DNA from 3 places in the Pelotomaculum schinkii genome. Region 1 is predicted to be linked to each of the others. Evidence: riboswitches for the same ligand, from Rfam matches in the RefSeq annotation. Region 1 holds a riboswitch; each other region holds the start of a gene.
What was found. A riboswitch is a leader RNA that binds a small molecule or an ion and turns the genes downstream of it on or off. The one in region 1 is predicted to bind molybdenum cofactor.
Positions count from the first base shown of each region.

Region 1 (4,935 bases):
TATCTTAAGGAAATTGGTTGTCATACCATCGGCGTTTTTAAAAGCAGTAAAATAAGTATGCTCCCAGAATGAATCGGAGTTCTTTTTCTTGATAAGCAGTTCACCGCTCCATTCTTTCCCTTCCCGTACTTCTTCATATATCTGCTCATAAAATTCAGCGGGCTCACTTCCCAGGCGGCTTATATTTAAACCGGTTATATCTTCACTTGCATATCCGGTAACCCGGGTAAACTGCGGATTGACAAATTCAATATTTCCATCTGTATCCGTTAATACAATTATCGCCGGGCTCTGTTCCACAATGCGGGATAATTTAAAGGTCTGTTCCTCCGCAAACTTACGCCTTTCAATTTCTCCCTGTAATTCGTCCAAATTTTCCTGCAGCCGCTTCCGGCTCTCCGCTTCAAGATTGGTGATGCTGCCGATAAACCAGCCCATCAAAAACATTACGCTGATGAGAATAAGATTTTGTTCAAATGCCTTTATAACGGGTTCGTGATAGAACAACATGCTGCTCAACGTCAGGAAGGCGGAACCCAAAAAAGCAATGAACAGGCCGCCGTTTTTGCCCAGTACGGTGGCAGCCACAATAACAGGCAGCAGTATTGCCACCTGTTTGCTGTATGGGTCGTGCGGGAATTGCAGCAAGACAAATGCGGTAACGAGAATGGGAAAAATAACATAAGCTATTTTGATATATAGAATTTTCTTTTGATTTAACAATCTTTCCAAAAACTTATACAAAAAAGCTGCCACAACACCTATTGTTCCTGTAATAAGAGCAAAATAAAGATTTAAAATAGAGCTAAAGCTTTTGCCTAAAGAAAAGGAAATAAAAAAAATCAATATGCAGGCCATCTGAACCCCGATAATATATTCAAAAATTTCCCACTCCCTGGTTTTTTTGATATCCGTCATGTAACTATTACCCCTTTAACAGATATCATAAAAAGAGGTGGCTGCCCACCCCTTTTTATGTATTATTTTCTGAGAGATTCAGGGACTTCAGGCTGGTATTGGCCAAAACCACAAGCGCTGGCGGAAGCTATCCCGGCGAGGAATGTCATCACCGTTACCGCCAAAAGAAACAGCTTATTAGCCAAACCCTTCATTTTTTTCACCTCCTTGTCTCAAAATAAAGGTGCGGTCAATAAAATTCATCAATTGATGTCCAGGCCCGGTCAACATAAAACTGACCCAGATGAGACAAAAAGCGAGGCTTGCCTGTACCACTTTGGCGTGTTCCCAGACACTGTCGCGCAATATGATCGTGATTGCTGCAGCCAGCAAAAAAACCAACAGGGAGTATATTTTAAGTTTTTTCCGTCTGACCGGTGAAACAATCGGCGCGGCGGGGTTGTCAACCGGAGCTAATTTAATGATCGCGGTAAAACCTATTAATAATGCAAGTAAAGCGATGATATCAAGACCAATTTGACTGTATTTGGGAAAAAACATAGCGCCCAAAGACATTAAGGTAGTCGACAATATTGTAATGAAAGCGCACCGCCAGGGAGAGTCGGAGTGCGCGCCGCCGGCGGTGTGCCGGAATAAAAATAAAGTGGCCAGGATGGCAATAGTGGCCGGTAAAATCCCCAGCAAAAAGCCGATCAGCAATATAGCGGAGAGGTTTAGCGAGTTGATGATGATGATGTCGGTGGCATAGGCCAGGACCATTTCTTTTTCCTGGGAAGCGCCGGTTTTCGCGCGCAAGTAGCTTGCCAAGCGCCTGCTGACGGCCATGTAACTCATACTCTCCACATACCCTCCCTGGGTCTTTTAAACTTCGCGTACAAGATCGCGAGCAGAATTATAACTACATTCTGCGGGAAGCCAATCATTTTCCACAGAACCCAATTCGTGTCCGGCAGGGTGCTTATATTTAAATCTAAAAAGTGTGAAAATATGATGTTGTTTAATGATTCAACTGTCGCTACTATTGCTTCAGTGACAAAAGAAGCAATAAATACACTTGATAATTTTGATCTGGTTGCTTTGCACAATAGAACAACCATGGAAAGGATTAAGAACGCCGTGTGCACCCCAAAAGACGCGCCGGCTGTCCTAATTAGATATATGGCTATACAAATGATAGTTGCTGTGGGTATAACAAGCAGCCACCTGATCGGGACCCTTAAAATAGCTAACACTAAGGCAAATGTGCCAGTCATTTCGGGGATGCCCTGCAGCAGAAACCAAACAAATTTTGTGTCCATGGGTCTGCCTCACTCACAAGACGTCTTACTTATTGTTTCGACAAAAAGCTGATATCACCTAGCAATATAACTTAAAATATTCAGACACATTTCGATAAATCTCGACATTATTCCGGGGACCATACACTCCTCATGAGTTGACTGGTTTCTATACGTCTCTTTGGATTGTCCATACCATATTTCTATAAAAATAAAAAAAACCGGATTGGTTCATCCGGATCCCTAACAAAACACATTGTTTCATGGTGGAAATATCCGCCGGGGGATATTGGTTATCCCGCTCAGCCAGATGGAAAACCCCTCCATAGAGGGGGCAAAGTTTATTGTTTTTCCTCACTTGCTAATATTTTTATTGCCTCTGTTTCTTCAACTGTTTTAAGGCATTTTTTCAATTGATCGGTCTCAATTTCTCCGCAAATTATCACAACAATACTATCTTCGATTTCTATGCGGCAGTTGTATTCTTTTTCCTTCCCAATTACCACCGGTATATGCTCCCTCCTTTTTTTGAAATGAATTCCTGACTACCCTTGTCTTAAAATATACTATGACATACGATTGTAATTCATTAATAATTCCAAGAAAAAAGCTCCGGCCACAGAACCTGGAATAATAACCATAAAGCACAAAAAGCCCCGCTCCGGAGAGCGAGGCGATATCCCGCGAAAAAACCGTCTCAAATGGCGGGCCTAAGTTTACTACAGTCGGTCAGAACCAAAACAAGGGCGGTAGAAGGTAAAAGTTTACAGCATAAATGTTTTGACAGAATAAAGGTTTTATTCAATATGCATAGAATTTACTTTTTGTTACTCCGAGTCCGGAGACCTAAGGTATGAAGCGCTATGGTCCCGGACCGATAGGGTTTGCTTGGAAACGGGCAAGCCTCCCGTGTGGAAAGGAGCATGTTTTTTTTGCTATGCTTTTTTACCGCACGTGCGTGCGGTTTTTGTTTTTGCAAGAAAAATTTCAAACTTGTTGGAGGATTGGGATAGTGGTTCAAGAAGTCTGTTTATTTATCAATGGAAACTGGATGACTACCAGGCAGAAGGAAAAAGTAATAAACAAGGCAACCGGTAAAGCTATAGCTGAGTTTTTTTTAGCCGGACCGGCGGAAGTTGATGCTGCTGTTGCCGCTGCGCTGGAAGCGTCCAGGACGAAGAAGTTATCTCCTTACAGTCGCTTTGAGATACTCAAAAAAGCAAGCGAACTATTAATGGACCGGCAAAGCGAACTGGCCTCCATAATTTCTCAGGAGGTTGGGAAAAACATTAAAGAGGCAATGGGAGAAGTTGCCCGCGCTTCCCAGACGCTATTGATTTCCGCAGAAGAAAGCAAACGGATCAAAGGAGAAATCGTTCCTATCGCCGGTTCTCCCGGCAATGAAAACCGCCGGGCATGGACCATACGCGTCCCCCGGGGGGTGGTCTGCGCCATTACACCCTTTAATTTTCCACTCAACCTTACCTGTCATAAAATTGGCCCGGCCATCGCAGCTGGAAATACTGTCGTTTATAAGCCGGCCAGTGCAACTCCCATCATCGGGGCCAAATTGTGCGAGATCATGGCGGAGGCCGGCTTGCCTGCAGGCTGCTTAAATATGGTTATGGGGCCTGGCGCTTTGGTCGGCGACGCCCTGGCCAGAGACAAGCGTATTGCTTACTATAGTTTTACAGGAAGTTCTGAGGTGGGGATAAAGCTTAAGACTTCAGTTGGCTTAAGGCCTATTTCCCTGGAACTTGGCGCCAACTCACCCACGATAGTGCATAGTGACGCGGATATAAACGCAGCGGCTGAGGCCTGTGTCCGTTTTGCCTTTGCCAACGCGGGGCAGGTATGTATATCCGTGCAGCGGGTATATGTTCACCGCCCGGTTTATGATGCGTTTTGCAGGCGGGCTGTCTCCCTGACCGGGACCTTAAAAGTCGGCGATCCTTTGGAGCCAGCCAACGATTTAGGTTCCATGATCAGTGAAAATGAATCAGCAAGGGCTGAGGAATGGATTCATGAAGCCGTTGCCGGAGGCGCCGAGATATTGATTGGCGGCCGCCGCCGCGGACCGTTCCTGGAACCTACCATATTAACCAATGTTCTTCCTGAAATGAAGTGCGTTTGTAATGAGATTTTTGCCCCCGTTTTCTGCATTATTGCCTATGATACAATTGATGAAGCCATCGCTTTAGCCAATGATTCCCGTTATGGACTGCAAGCGGGTGTGTTTACTAATTCCCTTGAGATTGCATGCCGTTGCGCTGAAGGACTGGAAGCCGGCGGGGTAATTATAAATGATGTTTCTACCTTCCGTACAGACCTTATGCCCTATGGCGGCTGGAAGGAAAGCGGCACAGGTAAAGAGGGGCCTCGTTATGCAATAGAGGAGATGACTGAAGAAAAAGTCGTTGTGATAAAACTCTAGTGCCGGCATCAGCAAGAATATACCCAACCGTCCCAGAACTACCCGGCCAAAGTGCCGGGGTTTTGCTTCTTATAATATTTCTTTATGATTACTTCACCAGTACATGACAAAATATACAATACAAGTGCTTCAGCTATAGTTTTATTGTATAATTTAAATAAGACAAAATAAGAATAAAATACAATTATACCAATGGGGGATAGTATGGATTTAATTCGAGAGTCAGACCTTCCCGGAATCGGACGAAAGTTTCAAATCAATACACGCAGTGGAGATAAGCTCGTTGTTGTTATTCACGATGACGGA
Region 1 covers NZ_QFGA01000002.1:712,512-717,446, forward strand. Annotated here, with positions in the region: gene Psch_RS14380 (ATP-binding protein) at 1-918, opposite strand, end outside; gene Psch_RS14385 (cyclic lactone autoinducer peptide) at 981-1,112, opposite strand; gene Psch_RS14390 (accessory gene regulator ArgB-like protein) at 1,096-1,752, opposite strand; gene Psch_RS14395 (hypothetical protein) at 1,749-2,216, opposite strand; gene Psch_RS14400 (hypothetical protein) at 2,537-2,701, opposite strand; molybdenum cofactor riboswitch at 3,014-3,133, shown strand; gene Psch_RS14405 (aldehyde dehydrogenase family protein) at 3,208-4,629, shown strand; gene Psch_RS14410 (cation:proton antiporter regulatory subunit) at 4,834-4,935, shown strand, end outside.

Region 2 (4,935 bases), on a different contig from region 1:
TTTTTGCACATCAATCGAGGGACAGACGATCATCAGGGATTTCGGCAAGGATAAATACGGTGAGCCATTGTTTTTCCCCAATTCCACCGAGGGGAAAAACCTGCCCAAGTAGGTCGTAAGTCATAGGTCGTATGGCGTAGGTATATACTGCATTCCTATTGGGTCAATAAATAAATTAAACACTAATATGAAAATGTAGTTCGCAGTTTCGTTTTTTGGTATCAGCGAGAATAAAAGCTCAGCGAGGTGCGATTTCAATCGCACACGGCGCGCCAGCGCCGCACTTATGGCAGTCAATGTTGCATTTGTGCGAATGAATTCGCACCTACATTTATAAAGACAACTCAGTACGTTATTTCAAGTAAAATATTTGGAGGAGGACTAACTTTGAGTAAAAAGAACTTTTTAGCGCCCCTTATGATCCTCATGGTAACAATGCTTTTGGTCGTTTTCGCAGGGTGCGGCAAACCGCAAGTGAAAGATGTGATCCTCGCCACCACCACCAGCACCCAGGACAGCGGGCTCTTAGACGCGCTGATCCCGATTTTTGAACAGAAGACCGGATATAACGTTAAAACTGTCTCTGTAGGCAGCGGCGCCGCTATCACCATGGGTGAAAAGGGAGAGGCCGACGTCCTCCTGGTGCACTCTCCCGCGGCCGAGAAAAAGATTGTGGACAGTGGCGCAGTTGTAAACTACCAGCTCGTGATGCATAACGACTTCATCATCATCGGCCCCGCTGGGGACCCTGCCGGTATCAAAGGGACTAAAGCAGGCGACGCCTTTAAAAAAATAGCGGAGAATAAGGCTGTTTTCGTTTCGAGAGGAGACAATTCAGGCACCCACAGTAAAGAAAAAGCAATCTGGGCGGAAGTCAAAATCACTCCGGAGGGCAACTGGTACCAGCAGAGCGGCGCCGGGATGGGGCAGACCTTAAACATCGCCAATGAAAAGCAGGCCTACACTCTGACCGACCGGGCGACATACCTGGCCCAAAAGAAAAATATCAACCTTGAAATCCTGTCGGAAGGGGATGCGTCGCTCCTGAACATCTACCATGTGATGCAGGTTAACCCGGAAAAATTCAGTACTGTCAACAAGGATGGAGCAAAAGCATTTGTTGATTTCATGGTCGACCCCGATACCCAGAAGACCATCGGTGAATTTGGCAAAGATCAATACGGTCAGGCGCTATTCACCCCTGACTCCGGCAAAAAAGTAGAGGATCTCGGTAAGTAACGTAAACCGGTCGCCGACGCGGCGACAGAGAATTAAAACCTGGCAATGCAAGTACGATCTGAAATAAATCTCTGAAATAAATCTCTGAAATAAATCTCTGAAATAAATCTCTGAAATGAATCTCCGAGCTGGCTTTGCCTAAAGCGTCACAGCTAGGGCTGACGGTCGTTTGGGTGCGCTGGAAAACTATTGCGCCTTCCATTGCGAAAAGGAGAACTGGGATGGCCTTGACGCCGGACAGCTTGTTTTTCGCAGGCTGTCCGGTATTTTTCTTATTTGAGCCGGATCCCCATGCTTTAAGCGGCGCCGGCAGGAAATGAAAACTTGGGCCAATGCAACATTTGTCCGAATTATCTACAGCATTGTTTGTGATGGGACCGCAGCGCGGTATGAGCAGCCGTCGGGTACCGGGGGCGTCATTGTCGGTTCGGACAGCCAAGTGTCATTCACTGATGATTTGACTAACCAAATTGAATTCACCGGGACTGGTGGTTATGAAATAGTCGGGTCGGGTGTACCCAAAGAGCAGTGATTAAAAGATGTGGTTGTTTTTCGGGTAATAGTTCTATTTATCATAATCTTTATTGTTTTTTGGCTCAAAGATCCGCTTGCGCTGATAAGCGGAATGCTAACAACAAACTCATAGCTATAATGATATCAATTCTAATCCGGCAGTCCTTGGGTAATTGGGACGGTGAAGAATACCGGGGGAGGAATGGTTTATCTTCCCCGGCAGCAGGTATCTTAAAGAAAGCTTTTGAGTAACTTAAAGGCAGGATCCCCTGGCGGGGTGTTTCCCAAAGGAGCGTAATCTTTTAATCTGGGTGTTATTGGAAATGCCCCGATGGTGTAGGTCCCGGGCAAAGTACGGCCAATCAGGAAAGGCCATACCAGGCGGAGCATCTCCAGGGGGGCAGGCCGGCTTTCGTGTTCATCCCTGCTGACGGAGGCGCATGATAGGTTTTGCAAATATTGCAGAAAATGCTTGATAAATTTTCGGTATTCGACTTAATAATCATTGCCATGATATCCGCGCTGGGTATCGCCAGCAAACCCCTTATTGTACCTCTTAGCCATATCATCACCGGGCCGCTGTTGATTCCCGGCGGGGTTGTGGCGGGCGGCTTTTACATGTTGTGGATTGTCCTGGGGGCGGGCATAGTGGGCAAACCCGGCGCGGCCGCTTTGATAGGGGTTGTGCAGGCGTTGCTGGTGTTCGGAACGGGGGTTTTCGGTTCACATGGAGCCATGACCTTGCTTAGTTACACTTTGCCCGGCCTTGCCGTCGACCTGATCCTGTATTTGATTAAACACAGGGTATGCTGCCTGCTCTGCGCCTTCCTGGCAGGTTTGGTAGCCAATGTCTCAGGCTCGTCTATGGTAAACATAATATATTTCCGGCTGCCTTTTGTGCCGCTGACGCTTGCTCTGGCCGTATCGGCCTTATCAGGGGGGCTGGGTGGTATTATTGCTTATAAAGTAATACAAGTAGTTAATAAACATAGAACGTGGGGAAAAGGTTGTCATGGGGATGGTAAAGACGTATGAACCATGTGGCTATCCTGTAAAGTACATAAGTTCATTGGAGGCAAACTGATGTGGACGCCATCGTGGTCGACCGGCTCAGTTACAGATATCAAGCGGCAGGAGGGCAAATACTGAAAAACATCAGTTTTAAAGTCGCTCCGGGGGAGATCGTGGCCTTGATTGGATTGAGCGGCTGCGGCAAGAGTACCCTGTGTCTGTGTCTTGGTGGTATTATCCCCCATTATCTGGGAGGCGAGCTGACCGGGCAGGTACTGGTAAACGGAAAGGATACCAGAGAATACAGAGTTGCGCAACTGGCGCTTGAGGTGGGTCTGGTTTTTCAGGAGCCCGACACGCAGCTATTCGCACCAACTGTGGAGGATGAAATCGCTTTTGCTCCGGAAAACCTGTGCCTGCCGGCGGAAGAGGTAGGCATGCGGGTAAGTCAAGTACTGGATACTTTAGGCATAAGCGCCTTAAGGAAAGCAAACCCAAGCCACTTGTCCGGGGGGCAGAAACACCTGGTCGCCATGGGAGCGGTTTTAGCGCTGGATCCCGCCATTCTTGTGCTTGACGAAGTAATGGCTCAACTGGACCCGGCAGGCAAAAAGAGAATCAACGGCATCCTGGCTGACTTGCGCCGGCGTGGTAAAACAATCTTAATTGTTGAGCATGATCCGGAAACAGTCTCCATCGCGGACCGTGTGCTGGTGTTGGAAGACGGGCGCCTGATCGAGGATGATAGGGCTGTAACTGTAGTGGGTGAATGGGAATCTATGCTCCGGTGCTAATTTGCCTGTAAAGCTTAGAAACCAGGCTGATTGCGTTGCCTAGTCCGTATGTATTTTCAGCATAGCCGAGGCTGGTCTAATGGCTTATATAGAGTTGGAAAATGTTTCTTTTTGTTATCCTGGCCAAAGCAGGCCCGTTTTACGAGAGATCAATTTAAGCATCTTTAATAAAGGTGTTACCGCGATTACCGGAGCGAACGGCAGCGGTAAAACGACCTTTTCAAAACTACTTACAGGGATATTGACTCCGACAAAAGGACGGATCAAATTAAACGGACAGTTATTGACCTCCCTGACTCTGGCCCAAATCGGCCGCCAAATCGGGTATGTTTTTCAAAACCCTGATAAACAGTTGTTCTGTGAGACAGTGGAGGAAGAGATTGACTTCGGTGTGCGTAATCTGGGTTTGCCGCCGGACCAGGCGGCGCAAAAAGTCAGAGAGGTGATGGACTACTTTGAATTGACCCGGCACGCGCAAGCTTATCCCCTTAGCCTCAGCGCCGGGGAAAAAAGACGTCTGGCTCTCGCAGCCGTCTTTGCGCTGGAGCCCGGGTTACTGTTGCTTGATGAACCGACAACGGGCCTGGATCCCTATCGCAAAAAAGTACTGGGTGATTACCTGGATAAGGTGCTCGGCGCCGGCAGGGGAGTCGTGCTCATCAGCCATGATCAAAAATTTATAAACAGGTACGCCACCCGGTTAATCGGGCTCCGGGACGGACAGTTCATCGAAGAATAGGGGATATACAGCATGACCGGCCTTGACCCCAGGACCAAAATAGTGATTATTATTTGTCTTTCAACGCTGGCTGTTTTTCTTAATGAACCCCGGCCGTTGCTTTTATTGTTCGTTTTTACGCTGGTCGTTTTATTACTGATGCGTATCAATTTTTTCCGTATGGTTATGCGGTTTAAAAAATTGCTGCCTTTGCTCCTATTGATGCTGATAATTCAAAGCGTTTTTACAGCAGGCGGTGAAGTGATGCTTTCTTTTCAGGGCGTTAATATCCTTACGACCAACGGTATTCATTCCTCTCTTTCTATTTTATTCAGGCTGCTTACTTTTTTCAGTTCGGCCATGATCATCCTGACCAGCAACTCCAAAGACTATGTCCTTGCCCTGGTGCAGTTAAAAATCCCTTACGAAATAGCTTTTATGGTCCTGGTGGCGCTTCGCTTCCTGCCTGTTTTTATAGAAGAAATCAAAGACACTCTCGTGGCGATGCAGCTCCGGGGGGTTGACCTGCAAAGAATACCATGGAGGCACAAGATAAAATTTTACACGCATCTCTTTGCTCCCCTGCTCTCCAGCGTGATGCTCAAGGCCTACCAGCTGGCTATCACTATGGAAGCGAGGGCGTTTAGAGTATACCGGCGG
Region 2 covers NZ_QFGA01000001.1:1,736,646-1,741,580, reverse strand. Annotated here, with positions in the region: gene Psch_RS08105 (ABC transporter substrate-binding protein) at 1-112, shown strand, start outside; gene Psch_RS08100 (ABC transporter substrate-binding protein) at 418-1,239, shown strand; molybdenum cofactor riboswitch at 1,349-1,469, shown strand; gene Psch_RS08095 (hypothetical protein) at 1,556-1,771, shown strand; gene Psch_RS08090 (ECF transporter S component) at 2,203-2,787, shown strand; gene Psch_RS08085 (energy-coupling factor ABC transporter ATP-binding protein) at 2,838-3,557, shown strand; gene Psch_RS08080 (energy-coupling factor ABC transporter ATP-binding protein) at 3,637-4,296, shown strand; gene Psch_RS08075 (energy-coupling factor transporter transmembrane component T family protein) at 4,309-4,935, shown strand, end outside.
Region 2: it holds a riboswitch for molybdenum cofactor, as region 1 does, so the genes downstream of both, Psch_RS08095 (hypothetical protein) here and Psch_RS14405 (aldehyde dehydrogenase family protein) in region 1, are expected to answer to the same signal.

Region 3 (4,935 bases), on a different contig from region 1:
ATTTCCGGAATCATCAGGCCCACTTTGCCGGGCAGCTCCACGCCCCAGGCCTTTTCGAACTTGGCCCTGACAGCGGGGTCGATTACCTTTTGGTAGCCGGAGAAGACGTTCGGGAGCGCTCCCATGTCGCAGGCGCCCTGCACGTTGTTCTGGCCCCTGATCGGGTTTACCCCGGTGCCGGGCCGGCCCAGGTGTCCGGTCAACATGGCCAAGTTGGCCACACTCATCACGTTGTGGGTGCCGCAGATGTGCTCCGTAATCCCCAGCGTATAGAACAGCATCGCCCTATCCGTTGTAGCGTAAAGGCGCGCCACCGCGTACAGGTCTTCCACCGTTATGCCGGTAAGGCTGGAAACATACTCGGGCGGGTAGTTTTTGACGGTTTCCTTAAGCACTTCAAAGTTCTCGGTCCGATTGGCGATGAATTCCTTATCGTGCAGGTCCTCGTTAATAATGATATGCATGAGTCCGTTTAAAAAGGGAATGTCTGTACCCGGCTTAATGCGCAGCCAGTAGTCGGCTTCCTCCGCCAGGTCGATACGCCGCGGGTCAACCACGATCAGCTTCGCGCCTTTGCGCGCCGCCTGCCTCATTTTATACCCTATAATCGGGTGCGCTTCGGTAGTATTGGTCCCTATCAGCATCAATAACTGGGCATGGTTGGTAATATCATGAATAGAATTGGTCATGGCGCCACTGCCAAACGTTGTGGCCAAACCGGCCACGGTGGGGGCGTGTCAGGTACGGGCACAGTGGTCGACGTTGTTTGTGCCCATCACCGTCCTCGTAAATTTTTGCACCAGGTAGTTTTCCTCATTGGTACACCTGGCGGAACTTAAGGCCGCAAAAGAGTCCGGACCGTATTTCTCTTTGATGCCGGCAAGGCGGGTAGAAATCAGGTCCAGCGCCTCATCCCAGGAGGCGGGGACAAATTCGCCGTCTTTTTTCACCAGCGGCGTGGTGAGACGCTTTTCGTTTTTCACGAAATCCCAGCCAAACCTCCCCTTGACGCAGAGAGCCTTGCCGTTTACCACACTGCTGGGGTTGGAGCTTACGCCTATCACTTCACCGTCCTTTACGCAAAGGTCAAAGTTACAGCCGGTGCCGCAGAACGGACAGGTCGTTTTGACTCTTTGGAACTCCCAGCGGCGGCCTTTGCCGTGCATTTGTTTTTCGGTCAGCGCCCCGGTCGGACAGACGGAAACACACTGGCCGCAGAAAACACAGTCCGACTCCACCAGTTCATCTTCAAAAGCAGTGGTCGTTTTGGCATTGAAGCCCCTGTAGGCAAAATCCAGGGTGTTTTGACCGGTGACCTCGTCACAGGCCCGGACACACTTGCCGCACAAAATACACTTGTTCATATCACGAACGATAAAGGGATTGGTCGTTTCAAGCAGGTAAGCGTGCTTTTCTCCCTTGAAGGTGCTTTCCTTGACCCCATATTCATAGCAATAATCCGCCAGCTTGCATTCGCCGGCTTTTTCGCAGGTAAGGCAATCCAGCGGGTGGTTGGCAATCAGCAAATCGAGGATGGTCCGCCTTGCCTCCATCACATCAGGTGAATGCGTTTCCACCACCATGCCAGGGGCCACGGCTGCCGCACACGAGGCCACCAGACTGCGCGCTCCTTTCACTTCCACGACACACAACCGGCACGCCCCAACCGAACTCAAGCCATCCTCAAAACAAAGATGCGGGATGTCTATCCCCATTTGTTGGGCGGCTTTGAGGATCGTGGTACCTGCCGGAACTTCAACTTCATTTCCATTGATACTTAGCTTGACAAGCTCCAATATTACCCCTCCTCTCAGATTCCAACCTGCACAATTACAATTGCAACATCTACATATCTGCACCACTTACAACCAGGCGACCGTGTTGTTTTCGCTGAACATCAGTTAAAATTTAGCATTAAATTATAGCACCACCCTCTCCCCAACATAATAAAAAGCTTTGTCCCCATCTGAAAAGGGCAAAGCTTTAGAGTGAAAATAAAGCTATGTTCTCCTTTTCGCAACGGAAGGCGCGCCAATTTCTCAGAGCGCCCTAACGGCCAATAACCATGGCTTTACAGCTGTAGGTTAGGTGGCTAGGAGAGCAATTTTAAAAGAAGCAGTCATGCGCGGCAATGTGCGGCCGCTATAAACAAGAAAAAAGCCCTGTCCCATTTGTAAAAAGGACAAAGCTTTACGGCAAATAAAGCCATTTTCTCCTTTCCACAATGGGAGGCGCATCAGTTTCCCAATGCACCCTAACGGCCTGACAACCATACCTGCGGCTAAGGCTTACAGACTCGGAGATTAACTATGCAAATTTTCTACAGTTAATATTAGAATTCCTGCAAGATTCAATAAATTTATTTAAGTTAGTGGTTATTTTTTATTTTATATAACCAACTCATGGTCTTCCTGCGCTGAATAAATTTACAAACACGGTAAACAATACTTAAAAAGTAGAAATGGAGTGATGAAAGAGTGCAGATGAACATGTATCAGCCATCCAACCAGTTTCAACAAAGTCAGTTTCAGCAAAACCAGTTTCAGCAAGCGCAAGTAATGCCGGAACCCCCAAAAGTCATCTCAACCAAAGACAGCCTGTACCTGCAGGACGCCATGACCTGGGAATTGACCTCCATGAAGAAGTGCTTCCATTTTTCCAGAGAGGCCGTGGACCCCGAAATCAAGGCTGCTTTAGATCGAGTGGGGCAGCTCCATATGCACCACTATCTGAGGCTTTTGAACCATGTTAATCCGGCTAATACGGCAAATCGCTAAGAAAGGGTGAAGTGAATCCATGAACCAGCAAAATAAAATACAAAATCCCCAGGCCAATATGGCCCAGCCTAAAGGGCCGCAAATGAACGACCGCGACATGCTCAACGATACTCTGTCAAGCTTAAAATACCTGACTGACAACTTCAACGTTTTCAGCCGGGAAGCCAGCCACCATGCGCTGCACCAGGACGTTGTGAATATGCTTATTGAAACCCACGCCCATACCAGAGACATGTACAATCTTATGTTTCGCAAGGGCTGGTACTCGCTTGAAATAGAGCAGCCGCAAAAGTTGCAGCAGACTCACCAGCAGTTCGCAGGTTACCAGAACCAGTTCCCTTACGGCGGCATGGTGATGCAGTAAGGTCGGCTAAGACACCTGGCAGCCGCCAGGTGTCTTAGTATTTGGATTAAAACAGACCTTAATTAATTGATAAGTAATTGATAAGTTGGTTCCCTGCCAGATCATGCGCCGGCACAAGCACTCTCAGGAATAAGCTGGAAACTGAATTTATATTATGGTATTTGCAGGAAAATCCTTTGCCGTAAACGAAATTTATAGATTTGACATGAGGGGTATCACGACCACAGGAGAGTATCTGAAGTATCGAAAGGAGGCTATTTTGTGGATAATGATAAATTTCAAGAACTGGTCTTACAACAACTGCAGGCTCTTACCGGAAGCGTTCAAGCCGTTGGAGAAGGACAAAAGGCATTAGAAAAACGACAAACAGCATTAGAAGAAAGACAAAGCTCACTGGAAAATGGACAAAGGTCACTGGAAGAAAGGCAAAGGTCGCTGGAAGAAAGACAAAGATATCTGGAAGATGGACAAAGGTCGCTGGAAGATGGACAAATAGCGTTAGCGGAAGGACAAAAGATATTAGCAGAAGGACAGCAGTCATTGCATGATCGCCTGGACCGGGTAGAACAAAGCCAAATACGATTAGAGCAGGGACAGCGTAAATTAAGACACGATGTCGGCGAGATCAAAAAAGAAGTGAGCTATATTTGGGGCGACATAAAAAAAATCGATGCCCGCTTAACTGCACATGACAAACTGCTGGCTACAAAGGACCCGGCAAGGATTAAGTAAAATAGTAAGTTTTCATGATACGTGGCGCCGCTTGCGGCATGGGCAACGAAGTTATTAAGTTATACCTTTAATCCGGATTTCCCTACCGCAGCGGCGGCAGTTTTTGCCGTCCAGGCCTGAGAGCTTCGTGCTGTAGCCAAATCTCTCAATCAGTTTCTCACCGCAGTCCGGGCATACCGTGTCGCTCGCGCCCAGGTTTGGGGCATTGCCGATGTATACATACGACAGCTTCTCTAAGGCTGTCTCCCGTGCCCGCTCCAAGGTCTCCAGGGGGGTGGGCGGCAGGTCCACCTCAAAGTTGGGGAAGTAGCGGGAGAAATGCAGCGGGATCTCCCGGTCAAGGGAGGCTACCCAGTCCACCAGGCGGCTGATTTCCTCCGGAGTGTCATTTAACCCGGTTACCAGCAGGGTGGTCAGCTCGACATGGCACTTGCCATGCGCGATTTCCACCGTGCGCAGGACCGGCTCCAGCCTTCCCGCACAATTCTTACGGTAATAGTGGTCCGTAAAGCCCTTAACGTCGATATTCATGGCGTCAATATGGGGAAGGATTTCCCGCAGAGGCGCCTCGCTGACATAGCCGTTGGTCACCAGGACGTTTTTCAAACCGGCTTGATGCGCCAGCGGGGCAGTGTCCGCAATAAACTCGTACCACATAAAGGGCTCATTGTAAGTGTAGGCAATACCGATATTGGGGTAGTCCCGGTCCAGCTCCTGCCGGGCCATGTCCACCGCCTGCCGCGGGGTAAACTCCCTCGCCGGCGGGTCGCCGTGGGCAATGGTCCAGTTCTGGCAGAAGCCGCAACGCAGGTTGCAACCGAAGGACCCAAAAGACAGTATATAAGAGCCGGGGTAAAAGTGGTAAAGCGGTTTCTTTTCAACCGGGTCCAGGCCGCCGGAGGTTACCCGGCCGTAATTTACCGCGTAAAGGACGCCTCCGTGGTTTTCCCGGACCCGGCAGAAACCGGCTCTTCCCTCCGGAATGGAGCATATTTTGGGGCAGACCTGGCAGGTGACCAGGCCTTTTTCTTTTTTCTCGTAGAACATTACTTCCCGCACCGG
Region 3 covers NZ_QFGA01000001.1:1,779,776-1,784,710, forward strand. Annotated here, with positions in the region: gene fdhF (formate dehydrogenase subunit alpha) at 1-1,796, opposite strand, end outside; molybdenum cofactor riboswitch at 1,992-2,111, opposite strand; molybdenum cofactor riboswitch at 2,197-2,314, opposite strand; gene Psch_RS08250 (hypothetical protein) at 2,484-2,777, shown strand; gene Psch_RS08255 (spore coat protein) at 2,797-3,141, shown strand; gene Psch_RS08260 (hydrolase) at 3,403-3,873, shown strand; gene amrS (AmmeMemoRadiSam system radical SAM enzyme) at 3,928-4,932, opposite strand.
Region 3: it holds a riboswitch for molybdenum cofactor, as region 1 does, so the genes downstream of both, fdhF (formate dehydrogenase subunit alpha) here and Psch_RS14405 (aldehyde dehydrogenase family protein) in region 1, are expected to answer to the same signal.